Regions from separate parts of the Pseudoalteromonas sp. OF5H-5 genome, predicted to be linked through region 2. Evidence: predicted binding sites of a transcription regulator. Region 2 holds the regulator's gene; the other holds the start of a gene.
The links. The regulator sigma-54, encoded in region 2, starts transcription at its own class of promoters, with help from an activator protein. The targets are predictions, from matches to a motif close to GTTGGCACGNNNNTNGNNT.
Positions count from the first base shown of each region.

Region 1: L1271_RS05000 (LiaF domain-containing protein) is a predicted target of sigma-54. The motif match lies at 4,656-4,674, and genes of this name have one in related genera.

Region 1 covers NZ_JAKGBF010000003.1:9,611-17,465, reverse strand. The annotation lists gene L1271_RS05015 (ATP-binding protein) at 1-854, shown strand, start outside; gene L1271_RS05010 (DJ-1/PfpI family protein) at 901-1,476, opposite strand; gene L1271_RS05005 (M3 family metallopeptidase) at 1,715-3,880, shown strand; gene L1271_RS05000 (LiaF domain-containing protein) at 3,943-4,620, opposite strand; gene L1271_RS04995 (manganese efflux pump MntP) at 5,064-5,627, opposite strand; yybP-ykoY riboswitch at 5,635-5,805, opposite strand; gene L1271_RS04990 (sensor histidine kinase) at 5,899-7,200, opposite strand; gene L1271_RS04985 (sigma-54-dependent transcriptional regulator) at 7,187-7,855, opposite strand, start outside.
Region 2 covers NZ_JAKGBF010000002.1:41,599-49,453, forward strand. The annotation lists gene mgtE (magnesium transporter) at 1-675, opposite strand, end outside; gene L1271_RS03050 (HPr family phosphocarrier protein) at 1,025-1,294, opposite strand; gene rapZ (RNase adapter RapZ) at 1,295-2,161, opposite strand; gene ptsN (PTS IIA-like nitrogen regulatory protein PtsN) at 2,154-2,612, opposite strand; gene hpf (ribosome hibernation promoting factor) at 2,614-2,901, opposite strand; gene L1271_RS03070 (RNA polymerase factor sigma-54) at 2,931-4,430, opposite strand; gene lptB (LPS export ABC transporter ATP-binding protein) at 4,477-5,202, opposite strand; gene lptA (lipopolysaccharide transport periplasmic protein LptA) at 5,202-5,744, opposite strand; gene lptC (LPS export ABC transporter periplasmic protein LptC) at 5,734-6,288, opposite strand; gene kdsC (3-deoxy-manno-octulosonate-8-phosphatase KdsC) at 6,285-6,836, opposite strand; gene L1271_RS03095 (KpsF/GutQ family sugar-phosphate isomerase) at 6,836-7,807, opposite strand; gene L1271_RS03100 (calcium/sodium antiporter) at 7,817-7,855, opposite strand, start outside.

The sequences.
Region 1 (7,855 bases), on a different contig from region 2:
AGTCAGGTGAGACAGTCGCATTAAGTGGTAACTTGGTCGCGGGCTGTCACTTTTTGGTGGTAGACGATAATCAAATCAACCGGATTGTGGCAAAAGGTATTTTGGAAGGACAAGGAGCTAAGGTGAGTTTTGCCGTTGATGGTCAAGATGCTGTGAACAAGCTACTGTTATTTGAGCATCAAGAGGTTGATTTTGATGCTATCTTTATGGACTGTAATATGCCAGGAATGGATGGTTATCAGGCCACAAGAGCGATCCGTCAAGGTCAAGGTGGCGATAAGTATAAAGATGCGATCATTATTGCGATGACTGCCAGCGCCCTTGCGGGTGAAAAAGAACGTTGTCTCAATGCAGGAATGGATGAGTTTGTGACTAAGCCTGTGGTCGTCGAACAGTTATTTGACGTGCTAGATGTGCTAGGTGTGCATGCTAAGGATGATGACTCTGTGCTTATTCACCCGTTTGAAAGCGTGGCAGAAGAGCAAACGGGCATGCCGATAAACGAAGCTGACGTGCTCGAGCGCCTCTCTGGAGATGAAGAATTACTTAAAAAGGTGTACACCTTATTCTTGAATGACTCTGAAAATCAAATGCAACAGCTTAGATTGAGTATCAAAAATAGTAATTGCGACGCTTCGGCAAGGTACAGCCATGCACTTAAAGGTCAAGCTGGTGATTTAGCTGCAGAAACACTTTTTGATCTGCTCGATAAAATAGAGACTTATGCGCGTGAGCACCAAGCAGGGCAGTGTAAATCACACTTGGAACAGGCGCAAAGTGAATACGATAAAGTCGTCGTATTTGCGAAAAAGCGCGTGAGTGAGTTAGAGTTCGCAGATATCAACAATGGCTAGAGTGAGCGAGGCCTTCGTTTAATAATGGTGGGTTTACTCATCATTATTAACTTCTAGGCCAGTCATAATCCATTTGGGTTGCGGTCTTTCTTGCTACCGATTGCCCAAAGCGCTTTTTCACCAGTTCTAGACTCATATCGATACCTGCCGAAATACCCGCTGAGCTAGTAAAATTCTGATCCATTACAAACCTTACGTCCTCAACGACTTCTAAAGAGGGATATTGTTCTCTCAAATCGTCGATATCCTGCCAGTGGGTGGTGACTCGCTTGCCATCAATAAGGCCTGCTTCGGCATATAAAAACACACCTGTACAAACAGATGCACACTGAGAGGTATGGTTCGCTGTTTCTGCAAGCCAATTAAGTACGTTGTGATCACTGCAAATTTGGTGATGCAGTCCGCCGACTACGATGAGCAAATCAAACTTTGGGTGCGAGTAGATACTGTAATGGGGGTTTACACTCATGCCGCCACGCGAGGTAACAGGAACATGACTTGGCGCGACAAAGCTGACGTTAATTGGGGTTTCGATAAATCGCTTTGCGGTATTGAATACCTCAAATGGGCCACAAAAATCTAAACACTCCGCACCGTCATAGATGAAAATACCAACTTCCATTATTTTTCCCTACAGATCAGTTTTTTACTAACTTGGCTGATTTTAGTTAAATTTTCAAGGTAAATTGTAACAACCCATGAAAAAACTCCACTCACTATAGTTTTAGTGTCTTTAAGCTACTATGAGTACTAGCATTTTTGCTCTATCGCAGAGAACCTTGTTTCTCCCGCAAAGCGATTGCACTTTTAGAGACGATCCGTAATATCTATCCCACGATAACAACAAGCGATGAAACAATATGTTCAAACCTTCCATCACATTATTAAGTGCAGCTGTATGTTTAGCCCTTGCGGGTTGTGCGGGCACAGCAGAGCAAAGCCAAGAACCAGTAAAATCACTGCAAAGTAAGCAATATGATAACGTGCTTTTACAGGAGTTTTCAGGTCCTTATCAAGGCGTTCCTCATTTTGACAAAATGAAGCTTGAAGATTTAGAAGCTGCGCTTGAAATTGGTATGGCTGATAATTTGAAAGAAATTGAAGCAATAGCCAATAATCCAGCTAAGCCAACTTTTGAGAACACCATTGTTGCACTAGAAAGAGCGGGTGCTCCTTTAGATCGCGTTTTTACCTACTACGGCCTTTGGAGTGCAAATATTTCAAGCCCAGAGTTTAGAGAAATCCAATCGCGAGTTGTGCCTAAGTTTTCAGAGTTCAGCTCTAAAATCACCCAAAACCAAGCGCTTTTTGAACGGGTAAAAGCGGTATACGAAGGCGCTGAATATAAAAAGCTAACGGCAGAAGAGCAGCGTATTACTTGGATGCGTTATAACGGCTTTGCCCGCAATGGAGCGACGCTAAAAGGTGAAGACGCTAAGCGTTACGCGGACATTAATCTTGAGCTATCAAAGCTACATACTAAATTTGCAAACAACGTCCTTGCAGATGAAGAAAACTATGTAGTCTATCTCACTAAAGACCAGTTGTCAGGTTTGCCTGAGTCGTTTGTTGCGTCGGCAGCGGCTGCTGCAAAAGCGCGCGGTAAGGCGGACATGTACGCGATTACCAACTCTCGTTCATCAATGGATCCATTTTTAACCTACTCAACAGAGCGTGAGTTACGCGAGAAAGTATGGAACAACTACTATAACCGTGGCAACAACGGTGGCGAGTACGACAATAAAGCGATTATCTCTGACATCCTAAAGCTTAGACATGAACGCGTTAACTTACTCGGCTACGATAATTACGCGCAGTGGCGTCTTGAAGACCGCATGGCGAAAAAGCCTGAAAATGCGATGGCGCTGATGAAAAAAGTATGGCCTGCTGCAATTGCGCGCGTGAAAGAAGAAGTAACAGACATGACATCTATTGCTAAGCTTGAAGGCAATGATATAAAAATCATGCCATGGGATTACCGTTTCTACGCTGAGAAGGTTCGCCAAGCTAAGTATCAATTGGATTCAAACGAAGTTAAAGCCTATTTACAGCTAGATAATTTGCGTGAAGCGATGTTCTATGTAGCAGGCCGTCTGTTTAACTTTGAATTCACTGAAGTGCCAAAGGGCTCGGTGCCTGTATTCCACCCTGACGTTCGTGTTTGGGAAGTAACAGACAAAACCACTGGTGATAATATCGGCCTTTGGTATTTAGACCCGTTCGCACGTAAAGGTAAACGATCAGGTGCATGGGCGTTGTCATATCGTAGTCATACAACATTTGATGGTAAAACAAATGTGCTTAGCTCAAACAACTCCAACTTTGTGAAAGCACCAGAAGGTGAAGCGACCTTAATTTCTTGGTCAGATGCAGAAACCTATTTCCACGAGTTTGGTCATGCGCTGCATGCGCTTTCATCAAACGTGAAGTATCCAAGTTCAAACTCTGGTGTTCGTGACTACACCGAGTTCCAATCTCAGTTATTGGAGCGTTGGTTGGCGACAGACGAAGTGATCAATCGTTACTTAGTTCACTATAAAACAGGCAAACCTATGCCTAAAGCGTTAATCGAGAAAATCAAGAAGTCAGCAACCTTTAACCAAGGTTTCGCGACGACTGAATACCTTGGATCGGCTATTATGGATATGCTTTTCCATACCACAGATCCTGACAAGATTGGCGACCCTGTTGCATTCGAAAAGTCTCAGTTAGGTGCGCTAGGCATGCCGGACGAGGTCGTGATGCGTCATCGTACAACTCACTTTGGTCACGTATTCTCAGGTGAAGGTTATTCAGCGGGTTACTACGGTTACCTGTGGGCTGAGGTATTAACTTCTGATGCAGCAGAAGCGTTTGCAGAAGCGCCAGGTGGCTTCTACGACAAAGACGTTGCACAGCGTTTAGTGGATTACCTATTCTCAGTTCGCAACTCAATGGATCCAGCAGAAGCGTATCGCAAGTTTAGAGGCCGTGACGCTGAAGTTGAAGCGCTTATGCGTGATAGAGGCTTTCCTGTAGAGCAGTAAAAAGTTTACTCTGCTATTCGGATAATAAAAAACCCCTGAACCAAGGGGTTTTTTATTAAGCTTTAGCTTTTGGATTTCGTGCCGTCACCAAATAGGGATTTAAGGCCGTCGGCAAATTGCTTTATTTGTGCTTTCATTGAGCGCTTTACGCTAATTTCAATGCTACCCAAAATCATTCTACCGTGAACATAAATTCGTGGACGCTGTTTCACCTGCCCTGCAGATGCAAGCGTATTTCTAGTGTTTTCTACTGAACCCATAACATTACGAATATCGGTGATGACATCGACTGTGTCTGGTACGAAGATTTCATCACTGCCTAAAATGCAATCTATATAAATATGTACTTCAGGGTGACTAAAAATTGCGTTGGTAAAATCTAGTTCCAAGCTGCCAAGGTAATTTTTTAGTTGGATCTCTTTAGGTACGATCCACTCGCCACTGCGATGGTTGGAACTAAGTATAGAGGTAATGCTTATCGCCTCAGCACCATCTACGCTTGAGGTAAATTTTGGACCCAAACGAGCGGCTTTTTCGCTGTGATATCTTGCATCCGACTTTAGCGGTAAATCAGCACTAAGTGCTGCAATTTGTTCTTGTTCGTTCAGGTCGTATGCTTTATCCAATCGTCTCTCGAATGCATCAGCCGAAAGCTCACCGTGGCTGTAATTTAGAATTAACTGGTCAATCACCTCTTCCCTAACGGATTCGAGAGGCCTATCTTTTAATGGTACAGACATATGGTTGGTTCCGTTCTCTTGATTTATGCTTATAGAAGCAACAACCAAGCCAACATTAAATCATTTATAAAACAAGTGGTTAGTGTTTTTTAATATCAACTTACTCTATTTATTTACTAATATTTAGTTGTACAAAATAGTATTTGGTCAAAATTACCACTATTAGATGGCAGGCAACGCAGTAGCGCAGGTGTAGTTTGATATTGTCAGTCACTTTGCTATGGTAGTAGGTGTTCGCAAAACAACCAAAGGAGATTAGTTATGGCGAAGAAAAGCGATGTCAAAGCGCTTAAAAAAGAGCTGAAAGCGCGTAAAGCAAAGATTGAAAAGCATGAAGCAAAAATCAAAAAGCTGAAAAAAGCGATTAAAAAGGCTTAAAAGCCAAGTAGCCCTAACGTAAAGGGATAAGCAAGTGAGCGGTAAATATACCGCTCTTTTTGCGATTAAATCGAAAGATGGCTATATAGCAACCAAGTTCCCACACAGATTAAGATCACCCCACCAAAGGTTTCAGCTCGACTACCAAGGAACTTTCCAGCCGAATGCCCAATCATCACACCAATTGTTACCATCATGGTGGTGGCAAGGCCAATGAGCGAAGCGGCGAGCCATATATTCACATCAACAAATGCGAGACTGACACCGACAGCCATTGCATCAATACTGGTACCAAACGCTGTGATAATGGTTTTTAACCAAGGTTGCTTTGCGTGCTGTGCTGGCGCATCGTCATTACCCTTAAGGCTCTCATAAATCATATGAGCGCCAAGTCCTAACAGTAAGATAAAGGCAATCCAGTGATCCCAAGCCTCGACATAGCCAGCTGCAGATTGTCCTATTAACCAGCCAATCAGCGGCGTACAGGCTTCAATAACACCAAAAATGAGGCCGATTTTTATGGCTTCGGTAAGCCGAGGTGATTTTAGGCTGGCGCCTTTACCGATTGCCGCGGCAAACGCATCGGTAGACATGGCGTATGCTAACAGTAGCAGGGTGACGAAATTCATTTACATTGCTCCGGTCGGGCGATTTGAGTCCACGACATATCCACACGCCCGACCACAGGCATGGATATATCGATGGTCTCGCCAACCGAGAGGTGTCCGCACCATGGCATTTTGGCCAATTATGTTGATACGAACTCTTCCGAGCATTGGAAGCTGGCTACTCCCCAACGAGTTGCGATAATATCAAGAATTGTTCTAAATAGAAATCTAAGTTTATAGCTAGCTCTACACGATATGGTGAATGAGTTGGCTCCATTTTTAGTTATTTATCTTATAGCAATACACTAAAGCAGCTCCCTTTTCCTACTTCAGAGGTTGCGCTGATCCGCCCTTTGTGGCGATGGATAATTTGTTGGCTGAGTGCAAGTCCAATTCCTGAGCCATGAGATTTCGTGGTAAAAAATGGTACGAATATTTTCTCAAGTGCGCTGGGCTCTATTCCTTCCCCGTTATCAGCAACTTTGATCTCACATTTGCCGTAGCGATTAATCGTTGCTGATATAGTCACTATTTTTTCTTGGCTGTTATGTTTCATGGCATCTTTGGCGTTATTTAGTAGATTGAGCAGCACTTGCTCTATCATCTTTCTATCAACATTAATGCTCAGCGCAGCGGGCGTCACGTCAAAGTGTAGAGTGATATTGGCGTCACTAAAGTCGCTTTTTATCAGTGGTGTAATGTCGTCAAATAAAGTCTGTACCGCAAGCGGTTGGAGGTCAAGTTCAGGAATATGCGTGAGCTTTCTGTAGTTATCAATAAAGCCAAGTAAAGACTGGCTTCTAATACCAATCGCTTGCAGGCTTTGTAGGTAGTCTTCAACGAGTTCTTGGTCTGTCACCGCTTCAGCTAACTGATTATTGGTGATATTAACTAGCGTATTTGAGAGTGAATAAATCGGTGCGACGGAGTTTCCTATTTCATGGATAAGCACGCGGATCAGCTTTTGCCAAGACTCGATTTGGGTACTCTCTAGCTGCTCTGAAATCGCGGTGAAAAGCCAAAGTTGGTACTGATTACCTTGATTGGAAAACGTAAAATATTTAAATAGTAAGTCTTTGGCGATGTGGCTACCTACTTTGGCTTGTTCAAGCTCTGGGTGTGCTGCAAGTAATGAGTGTCCAGACTCTGCGCCGCGAATATCCAACAATTGCTTTGCGCTGTTATTACAAATCAAAATGGTGTGGCCATTTTTGATAAGGATCAGACCTGCTTCTATGTGTTGTAGCATGGTTTCGTAAGTAGTGACGAGCTCTGCCTGTTTGGTTTTATCTTGCTGAGCTTTCTGAATAAGCTCGTTACAGGTTGTAAGTGCTTGCTTACTTATTGGGTGCTTATTATCAATTCTAAAGCTGCCATCTTGATACTTGAGCGCAGTAAACACCTCTTCGAATTGTTGTTTCTGTCTTTGCAGTGTGGCAATAGACAGCACTGTGAATAGCACTGCAATCGCAATGGATAACCCACTAAACAAAAAGACGTAGCTGTGGAGAAAGCCCAACACACCAAGTGTGGCGAATACAATGGCTGCGAGTTGAAAAATGGCCATGCGAACGAGGCTATTATTCCACATCATACTTCTCCATTTTACGGTACAGTGACGCGCGGGTGATCCCAAGCGCTTTAGCCGCATGGCTGATATTTCCCTTAAAGTCTCGGACCGCCCGCTCTATGGTGTGCTGCTCTATTTTTGCGAGGTTATAGGTGTCAATAAAGCCCGCACTCTCCTCAGAGCTTGCCCCTGGACTGGCGAGCTGAAACTGTAATTGGGTTGAGTCAGATAAAATAACTGCGCGTTCAACCAAGTGTTGTAATTCTCGGATGTTACCGGGCCATTGATACTTGACTAAATCAGCCATCATTTTGTCGCTGACCGTTTTGCACTGTAGCTTGTACTTTTTGCTGTATAGATCAGCATAAAACTCAATAAGTAGTGGAATATCTTGGGGTCTATCTCGTAGTGCTGGAAGTGTGATCTCTACGGTATTAATGCGGTATAACAAGTCCTGACGAAAACTGCCTTCGCGCACCATGTCATACAAATTCATATTGGTTGCGGTGATAAGGCGCAGATCAACCTCTATTTGTTTGCTGCCTCCCACTGGTGTAACCACTCGATTTTGGATCGCAGTAAGCAACTTTCCCTGTAACTCGAGCGGAATATTGGCTATTTCATCTAAAAATAAAGTACCGGATTCCGCAAGCTCAAAGCGACCTGGCTTATTGGCTTT
Region 2 (7,855 bases):
CTGCGCCACTTCAGACTCATCCATGGAGATAGGGATCGTTTCCTTATCTTCATCCATCAAGTCTCGAACCATACTGTCAGGAGACTTAGTTAATAAGGTATTGACTGGTAAGGCACCCAAGAAACAGTTGTCTTTATCGACAACATATAGCTCATCTGTGCCGTCTGGCAATTCGCCTTTAAGACGTAGATATCTAAATACAACTTCCAAGGTAACATCGGGTCGAATAGTTACCGTGTCGGTGCTCATTAGCGCACCGGCAGAGTGTTCCTTGTAGGACAAAGCTTGTGTCGCACGTTCTCTATCTTGGCTATCCATCGCTCCGATAACGTCTTTGTAGACGGTATCAGGCAGGCTTCTTAGGACATCACCAAGGTCATCGTCGTCCATGTCTTCTGTAGCGGCGGCGATTAGCTCAGGTTCCATCTGGGCGATGATCCCAAGTCTTACGTCCTCTGACAGTTCCTCTAAGACATCCCCTTGGATATCTGGGTCAACAAGCTGCCACAGCATAGAGCGAATTTTATGAGGGGATGATTCTAAAAGCAGTGCAGTGTCACAAGGTGCTGTTTCTGCGAGCATACGCCTAACTTGAACAAACTGACCACTGTTTAAGGCGTTAGTTACCTTTTGGAGTTGTTCCAGTGTGTAGTCTTGTTCAAATACTTCAGGCATAGGCATCCTTTTTGATATTAATGGTGGTTAACGTGATTAAGTTAACCCTATTCATTTATTTTATCGCAGAAATCAATTTCTTAATTTGAATTTTATTCGTGTTGTTTCTGCTGGTGGGTTGCTATCGTTAATATACGTTAAAGGTGTACGCAACGATAAAGTAGGATTTTCCGGCAACTAGCTTTACTGCACGAAAGAAACCTAAATTGGTATTACAGTGTAACTCAGTTTATTAGGAACTACCAAGGTTTACGCTTAATTATGAGAGACTTATTAGACCACTTTGGTTACGGAGGAGGGGGAGATTAGCAGGGAGTAAATGAATCAGGCCTTATTGTTTTACTGACGATTACTCGGATTCATTAAACTTATTTTCTATCAGTCCGCCAATGGCGTCTAGTGCATACTGAGCATCAGGACCTTCACAAACCACTCGGACTTCTTTCCCTTGGCTGCTTTCAAGTAACAACAGCGCTAGTACGCTGTCAGCAGCAGCACTTTTGTCTCCTTGATATAAGGTCACTTCGGCATCAAATTGGGTTGCTAATTGCGCAAGAACCGTCGCTGCTCGAGCGTGCAGGCCGAGTTTGTTTTGGATTAAAAACGTATCTTCTAACATTTAACCCTCTTGCTCTCGGTGACGAATTTTGACGTTGGGATGGGTTTTAGCAAAACGTTCACCAATGGTTTGCGCTAAGTATACCGAGCGATGTTGCCCACCTGTACATCCTATTGCGATCGTTAGATAACTGCGATTGTTACGCTCTAAGTGTGGTAACCAAGTTTGTACGAAGGTTTGGATCTGCCAAGTAAACTTTTGCACGATGCTGTGACTCGACAAATAGTCTTTGACTGGCTGATCTAAGCCAGTTAGCGGCTTAAGCTCAGGCTCCCAATGTGGGTTGGGTAAAAAGCGCGCATCAAAAACGTAATCCGCTTGTTTTGGGATGCCGTGTTTAAAGCCGAAAGATTCAAAGGTAATAATGAGTTGTTTGTCTTTTTTACCTAAGATTTTTTCGCGGATATCTTCTGCAAGTTGATGAACGCTCAGGCCTGTAGTATCAATGAGAAAATCGGCGCGAGTGATCAGCACGTCTAACAATTCCCGTTCTTTCTTTATCGCAACATCTAATGGAAGATTATGCAGTGAAAGAGGGTGCAAACGGCGTGTTTCTGAGAAGCGCTTTATCAGGGTTTGATCGTCACTGTCTAAATAAAACAGGGTAGGTTTGGCAAAGCCTGGTAAGTATTCAAGAATGTCATTAAACTCGTCCTGTTCTTTAGGTAAGTTTCTAACATCAATACTGACTGCAATTTTATTATAATTGTCCGAAACACTGCGGACTAAAGACGGCAGCAAATTGACCGGAATGTTATCCACACAATAGTAGCCTAAGTCTTCCAATACTCGAAGCGCTACAGATTTACCAGAGCCTGAGCGGCCACTGATAATGATAAGCTCGAGTCCTTTTTCTTCATCACTCATCAAGTTCACCTTGGATCACTGCATATAACTCATCATCACTTTTTGCTTGCCTAAGCATTTTGCAAAAAGACTTGTCTTTGAGTGTATCAGCAATCGCCGCTAAGGTCTTCAGGTGTTGTTGATTATCACCTTCAGGTACGATGAACGCGACAAAAATATCGACAGGCTGCTTATCTATGGCTTCAAACTGGATCCCTTGCTCGCTGACAAGCACCATAGCAAGGATTTTATCCAAACCTTCAAGTCGACCATGGGGAATGGCAATGCCTTTACCGATCCCTGTGCTGCCTAATTTCTCTCGCGCCATTAAGGCGTCCAAGATAGCATGCTGACTGGTATTTGGAATTTGGCTATGAGCCAGTTCGCTGATGTATTCTAAAATACGTTTTTTGCTATTAAAAAGGACCGCAGCTTTACTGCAGTCCTTGTTCACTAATTCACTTAATTTCATCTTAGTGTCGAGTGAGCTTCTCTTTGTGTTTAATAACTTGACGATCTAGCTTGTCGATAAGGCCATCAATTGCGGCATACATATCTTGATGCTCTGTTGATGCAAATAGCTCGCCGCCGTTTACGTGTAATGTTGCTTCTGCTTTTTGTACTAGTTTCTCGACATCAAGGATCACATGCACATTATTGATATGATCAAAGTGCCTTTCTAGCTTCGCAAACTTGTTGGTGACATAGTCTCTTAATGAGTCAGTAATTTCTACATGGCGACCAGTTAGATTTAGTTGCATAAGCATTTTTCCTTCTTGGGTTTTACGTCTTATATCAAGCTTTTACGCTGATTTGACGGTGGAATGGCTAGGGATTCACGATATTTTGCAATCGTACGTCTCGCTACCTTAATTCCTTGCTCAGCTAAGATATCTGCAATTTTGCTGTCACTCAATGGCTTCGCGGTATTCTCTGCAGCTATCAGCTTTTTGATAAGTGCTCTAATTGCTGTAGAAGAGCACTCACCTCCATTTTCCGTACTTACATGGCTAGAGAAGAAATACTTCAGCTCAAATATTCCCCGAGGTGTATGCATGTATTTTTGTGTTGTCACACGGGAAATTGTGGACTCATGCATCTCAACCATTTCAGCAACATCATTTAGCACCATAGGGCGCATTGCTTCGGGGCCATGTTCAAAGAATGCCTGTTGTTGTTGCACAATGCAATTGGTAACTTTTAATAAAGTATCATTTCGGCTTTCTAAGCTTTTAATAAACCACTTTGCTTCTTGTAAATGTGAGCGAATAAACTGACTATCCGTACTGGATTTCGCCGTTCTAGACATCGCAGCGTAATGGTCATTTACTCTTATTTTAGGCATAGCATCAGGATTTAGCTCTACGACCCAACGACCTTTTACTTTTTTCACCGATACGTCAGGGATCACATATTCAGGCTCTTCATGAATAATGCTTGCCGCAGGCTTTGGGTTAAGGCTATGTATTAACGTCATGACCTCTTTGAGATCGGCTTCTTTAAGGCGCGTTTTCTTAGCCAAAGTTCGATAGTCACGGCTGGCAAGCAAGTCGATATGCTCTGTCAGGATCATTTTTGTTTCGGCAATCCATGGGGTATCTGGGGCGAATTGGTTTAGCTGAATGCATAAGCATTCTTGTAAACTACGCGCTGCGATACCGACAGGGTCAAAAAGCTGAATGCGTTTGAGTACGGCTTCGACTTCATCTAGCTCAATAGGCTCTTCGCTATTCTCGTCATTAATGCTTTCTAAAATGTCTTCGCAAGACAGTGTTAGAATGCCTGACAGGTCGACCGCTTCAATAATCGCAATCGCAATAGCTCTATCTGTTGGACTAAATGGTGTCAGTTCGAGTTGCCACATGAGATAATCGTGGAGAGATTCAGAGGTTTCCCCTTGATAAACATTATCGTCATCGGGAAGTGGACCTGAGCTTGCAGCAGGCGCTGCACTCATATACTCGTCCCAAGTGACATCCATGGCAAGGTCATCGCTCACAGTGTCTTTGCTCATGGCGGTATCTGAGTCTATCTCATAGTCACTAACCTGCGTTTCATCGGCTGAATCTTGATTGTCGTCAGCACGGCTCTTTTCTTGGCTGTGTTGGTCAGCGTTTTCGCCGTCAGTATTATCACCTTCTTCCACTTCCAACAATGGATTGCTGTCTAATGCTTCTTGTATTTCTTGTTGCAGATCCAATGTACTAAGCTGCAGCAAGCGAATGGCTTGTTGCAGTTGCGGAGTCATTGTAAGTTGCTGCCCCATGCGCAGCTGTAATGATTGCCTCATGTATCTCTAACAATCCTTTTTAACAGTTATTAATACTACGTCTTAACTATAGCTTGAATTGTTCGCCTAGGTAGACATCTCTTACGGTTTGATCTGCCAAAACATGTTCTGGCGTGCCTGCAGCGATTAACTCACCATGTGAAACGATGTAGGCCTTTTCACATACGTCCAGTGTTTCTCTAACGTTATGATCGGTGATAAGCACACCGATACCACGGTTTTTTAGGTGCTCTATGATTGTCTTTATATCTAACACCGAAATAGGATCAACACCAGCAAAAGGTTCATCTAACAGGATAAACTTAGGGTTTGCGGCTAAAGCACGAGCAATTTCGACTCGTCTTCTTTCGCCTCCCGACAATGCCATGCCCTGTGAGTCGCGAATGTGTTGAATATTAAACTCATCCAGTAACTCGTTTAGTTCAGCTTCTCTTTCAACTTTAGATAAGTCTTTTCGAGTTTCTAAAATCGCCATCAAATTTTGATAGACCGTGAGTTTTCTAAAGATTGAAGACTCTTGCGGTAGATAGCCAATACCAAGTCGTGCACGGCTGTGCATCGGTAACAAAGTGATATCTTCGTCATCAATCTGAATATAGCCTTTGTCGCTTGGTACTAACCCTACAATCATGTAGAACGTAGTGGTTTTACCTGCACCATTTGGTCCTAATAAGCCTACAATACTGCCAGCCTGAACACTTAAACCAACATTTTTGACGACCTGACGACCCTTATAACTCTTTGCTAGACCAGTTGCTTTGAGCTCGCTCATTAATTGTTACCTTCTTCCTGCGCTTTTTTCTCTTTAGCGTCTTTTTTGTCATCAACAGGAACAAGGATGGTTCTTACTCGAGAGTCTTCTTGGTCTGAGCGCTCAGCGCTGATCAATTGCTTTTCAATGTCATAGGTGATGACTTGAGCATTGATTTTTTGCCCAGTTTGATTGATTTCAGCATCACCAGAAATCACTAGGGTTCCCTTCGCTACGTCGTAACGGATTTCATTTGCTTTGGCTTCTAGCAAGTTGCCATCGGGTTGACGTTCGCTAAAAGTGGCAGGGCTGCCAGTTGCCACAAGCAGTTGCTTGTTAATGCCAAGTTCCGCGCGACGGTGGACCTCTAGGCGATCGGCATTTATCTTTCTGTTGCCATGAATAATAACAACATTCTGTTCAAAAATACCGATGTTGCTTTGCAGTTGAGCTTGCTGACGGCCAGCATCAATAATGACTTCATTTTGTTCTGCAGCAATTGCTAGAGTAGAACTTGCAAGCAAGCCGATGAAAACTAGTTTGTTAATGATTTTACTGGTCATAATAAATTGTCTTTGTGTGGTTGATGAGTTCGATCACTTGCTTTTGTAGATCCGCATGCAGTCCTTTACCTGTGATCCTAAGACTAGGACCGTTGATAACGACAGGGTGTTCCGACTTCATCAATTTTTGCTTAATTTCAACTCTTACATTATCGGCATTGATATCCGTGATCATGGCGTTAGGTGTTAAATTCTTTGCCAACACATTGCCCTCTAATATCAAGGTGTTGTTTTCGTATAGGGTTGCTTCTAATGCGCTTATTTGCCAATTCTGTTCACCGTTATATAAGGTGAAAATGGGCTTTTCAAAGTGACTAAAGCCAAGATCTTGATACAACTCCATCTTATCAGCAGTTACCTGATAGTTTAATAAGCCATTTTCACTATAGGTCGTTTGCTGAAGCGTGGTTGCAACATAATCGGGTTTAGCTAACGGTTCATCTTCGTTTGCTGGATCCGCCTCTGATGGATTAAACATGGGCGACCACATCCATACCATTAAAGAAGCGAAAACAATGAGTAAGATGACACGTAATACGGTCATGTACTTGATCCTTTGGAAGTCAATAAGTGATTTTGGCTGAGCATTAGAAGATCAGTTAGTTCTCTCACGGCACCAAAGCCACCTGGCATCAAGGTCGTGTAATGGGCGATATGTTTAACAAGAGGATGTGCATCATTGACGGCAACGGCAAAACCAACTCGTTCCATTACGGGTAGATCTGGGCCATCATCACCAATATATGCAATTTCGTCATCATTAAGGTTGAGCTTAGTCTTCAGTTCATCATATGCCACTAACTTGTTTTCTTGACCTTGGTAAATATAAGTTACATTTAAACTAGTCATGCGTTGCTGAACTATTTGTGAATGTCTACCTGTGATAACGGCGACTTCGATACCACTATCAATCAAGGCCTTAATACCAAACCCGTCTTTGGTATTAAATGCTTTCAGTTCTTCACCATTGTTACCAAGGTATATACGGCCATCTGAGAATACGCCATCAATATCGCAAATTAATAATTTGATTTGTTTTGCTTTTTCCCAAGCTTCAGTTGAAATCGTCTGATATAAATCTTCAAATTGCATTACAGCACCCCCGCTCTAAGTAAATCTTGCGTATTCAAGGCGCCAACCGGAATGTTGTTTTCGTTCACCACAATCAAGCCGTTAATCCGTTTGGTTTCCATAATATTGAGTACCTCAGCTGCGAGCATATCGGCGCGTGCCGTCGTACTTTTAGCCGTCATTACTTGCGTGATTGGGGTGGTGTGAATATCGACCTTTTGTTCGATAATACGGCGCAAGTCACCATCGGTAAAAATACCTTGTAATTGCGAGCTTTCATCTACGATTGCCGTCATACCTAAACTTTTAGCTGACATTTCAAATAAAGCTTCTTTAACTGTGCAATGACTATTGACCATAGGGATTGCATCCCCTTGATGCATGACATCAGCAACGGTTAGTAGTAGACGCCTTCCTAAACTACCGCCAGGATGAGAAAGTGCAAAATCATCAGCCGTAAAGCCTCTGGCTTCAAGTAGCGCAACCGCGAGCGCATCACCCATCACTAGCGTAGCTGTGGTGCTGGCCGTGGGTGCAAGTCCTAGTGGGCAGGCTTCTTTTGATACTTTAACACAAAGGTGAACCGTCGCATTACGAGCCATTGTAGAGCTTGGGTTGCCTGTCATGGAAATAACGGGGGCCCCTAAGCGCTTAATTACAGGTAGGATTGAGATCACCTCTTGGGTTTCCCCTGAGTTGGAGATCATCAGTACCACATCATCTTTGGTGATCATACCTAAGTCGCCGTGACTTGCTTCACCTGGATGAACAAAAAATGCGGGGCTGCCAGTACTTGCGAGTGTCGCTGCGATTTTGTTACCGATGTGGCCGGACTTACCCATGCCAATCACGATGATGCGACCTTGACAGCCAAACATAATTTCACAGGCTTTTACAAATTGCTGATCAACAAACTGTTGCACTTCTTCTATTGCTGCAAGTTCGGTAGCAAAAACTTGATTTGCAGAATCAATAAATGGGTTCGTTGTCACAAGGCTTCCTTAAATGATGTAGTAAATATAACCGACGAAGCTTGCGAC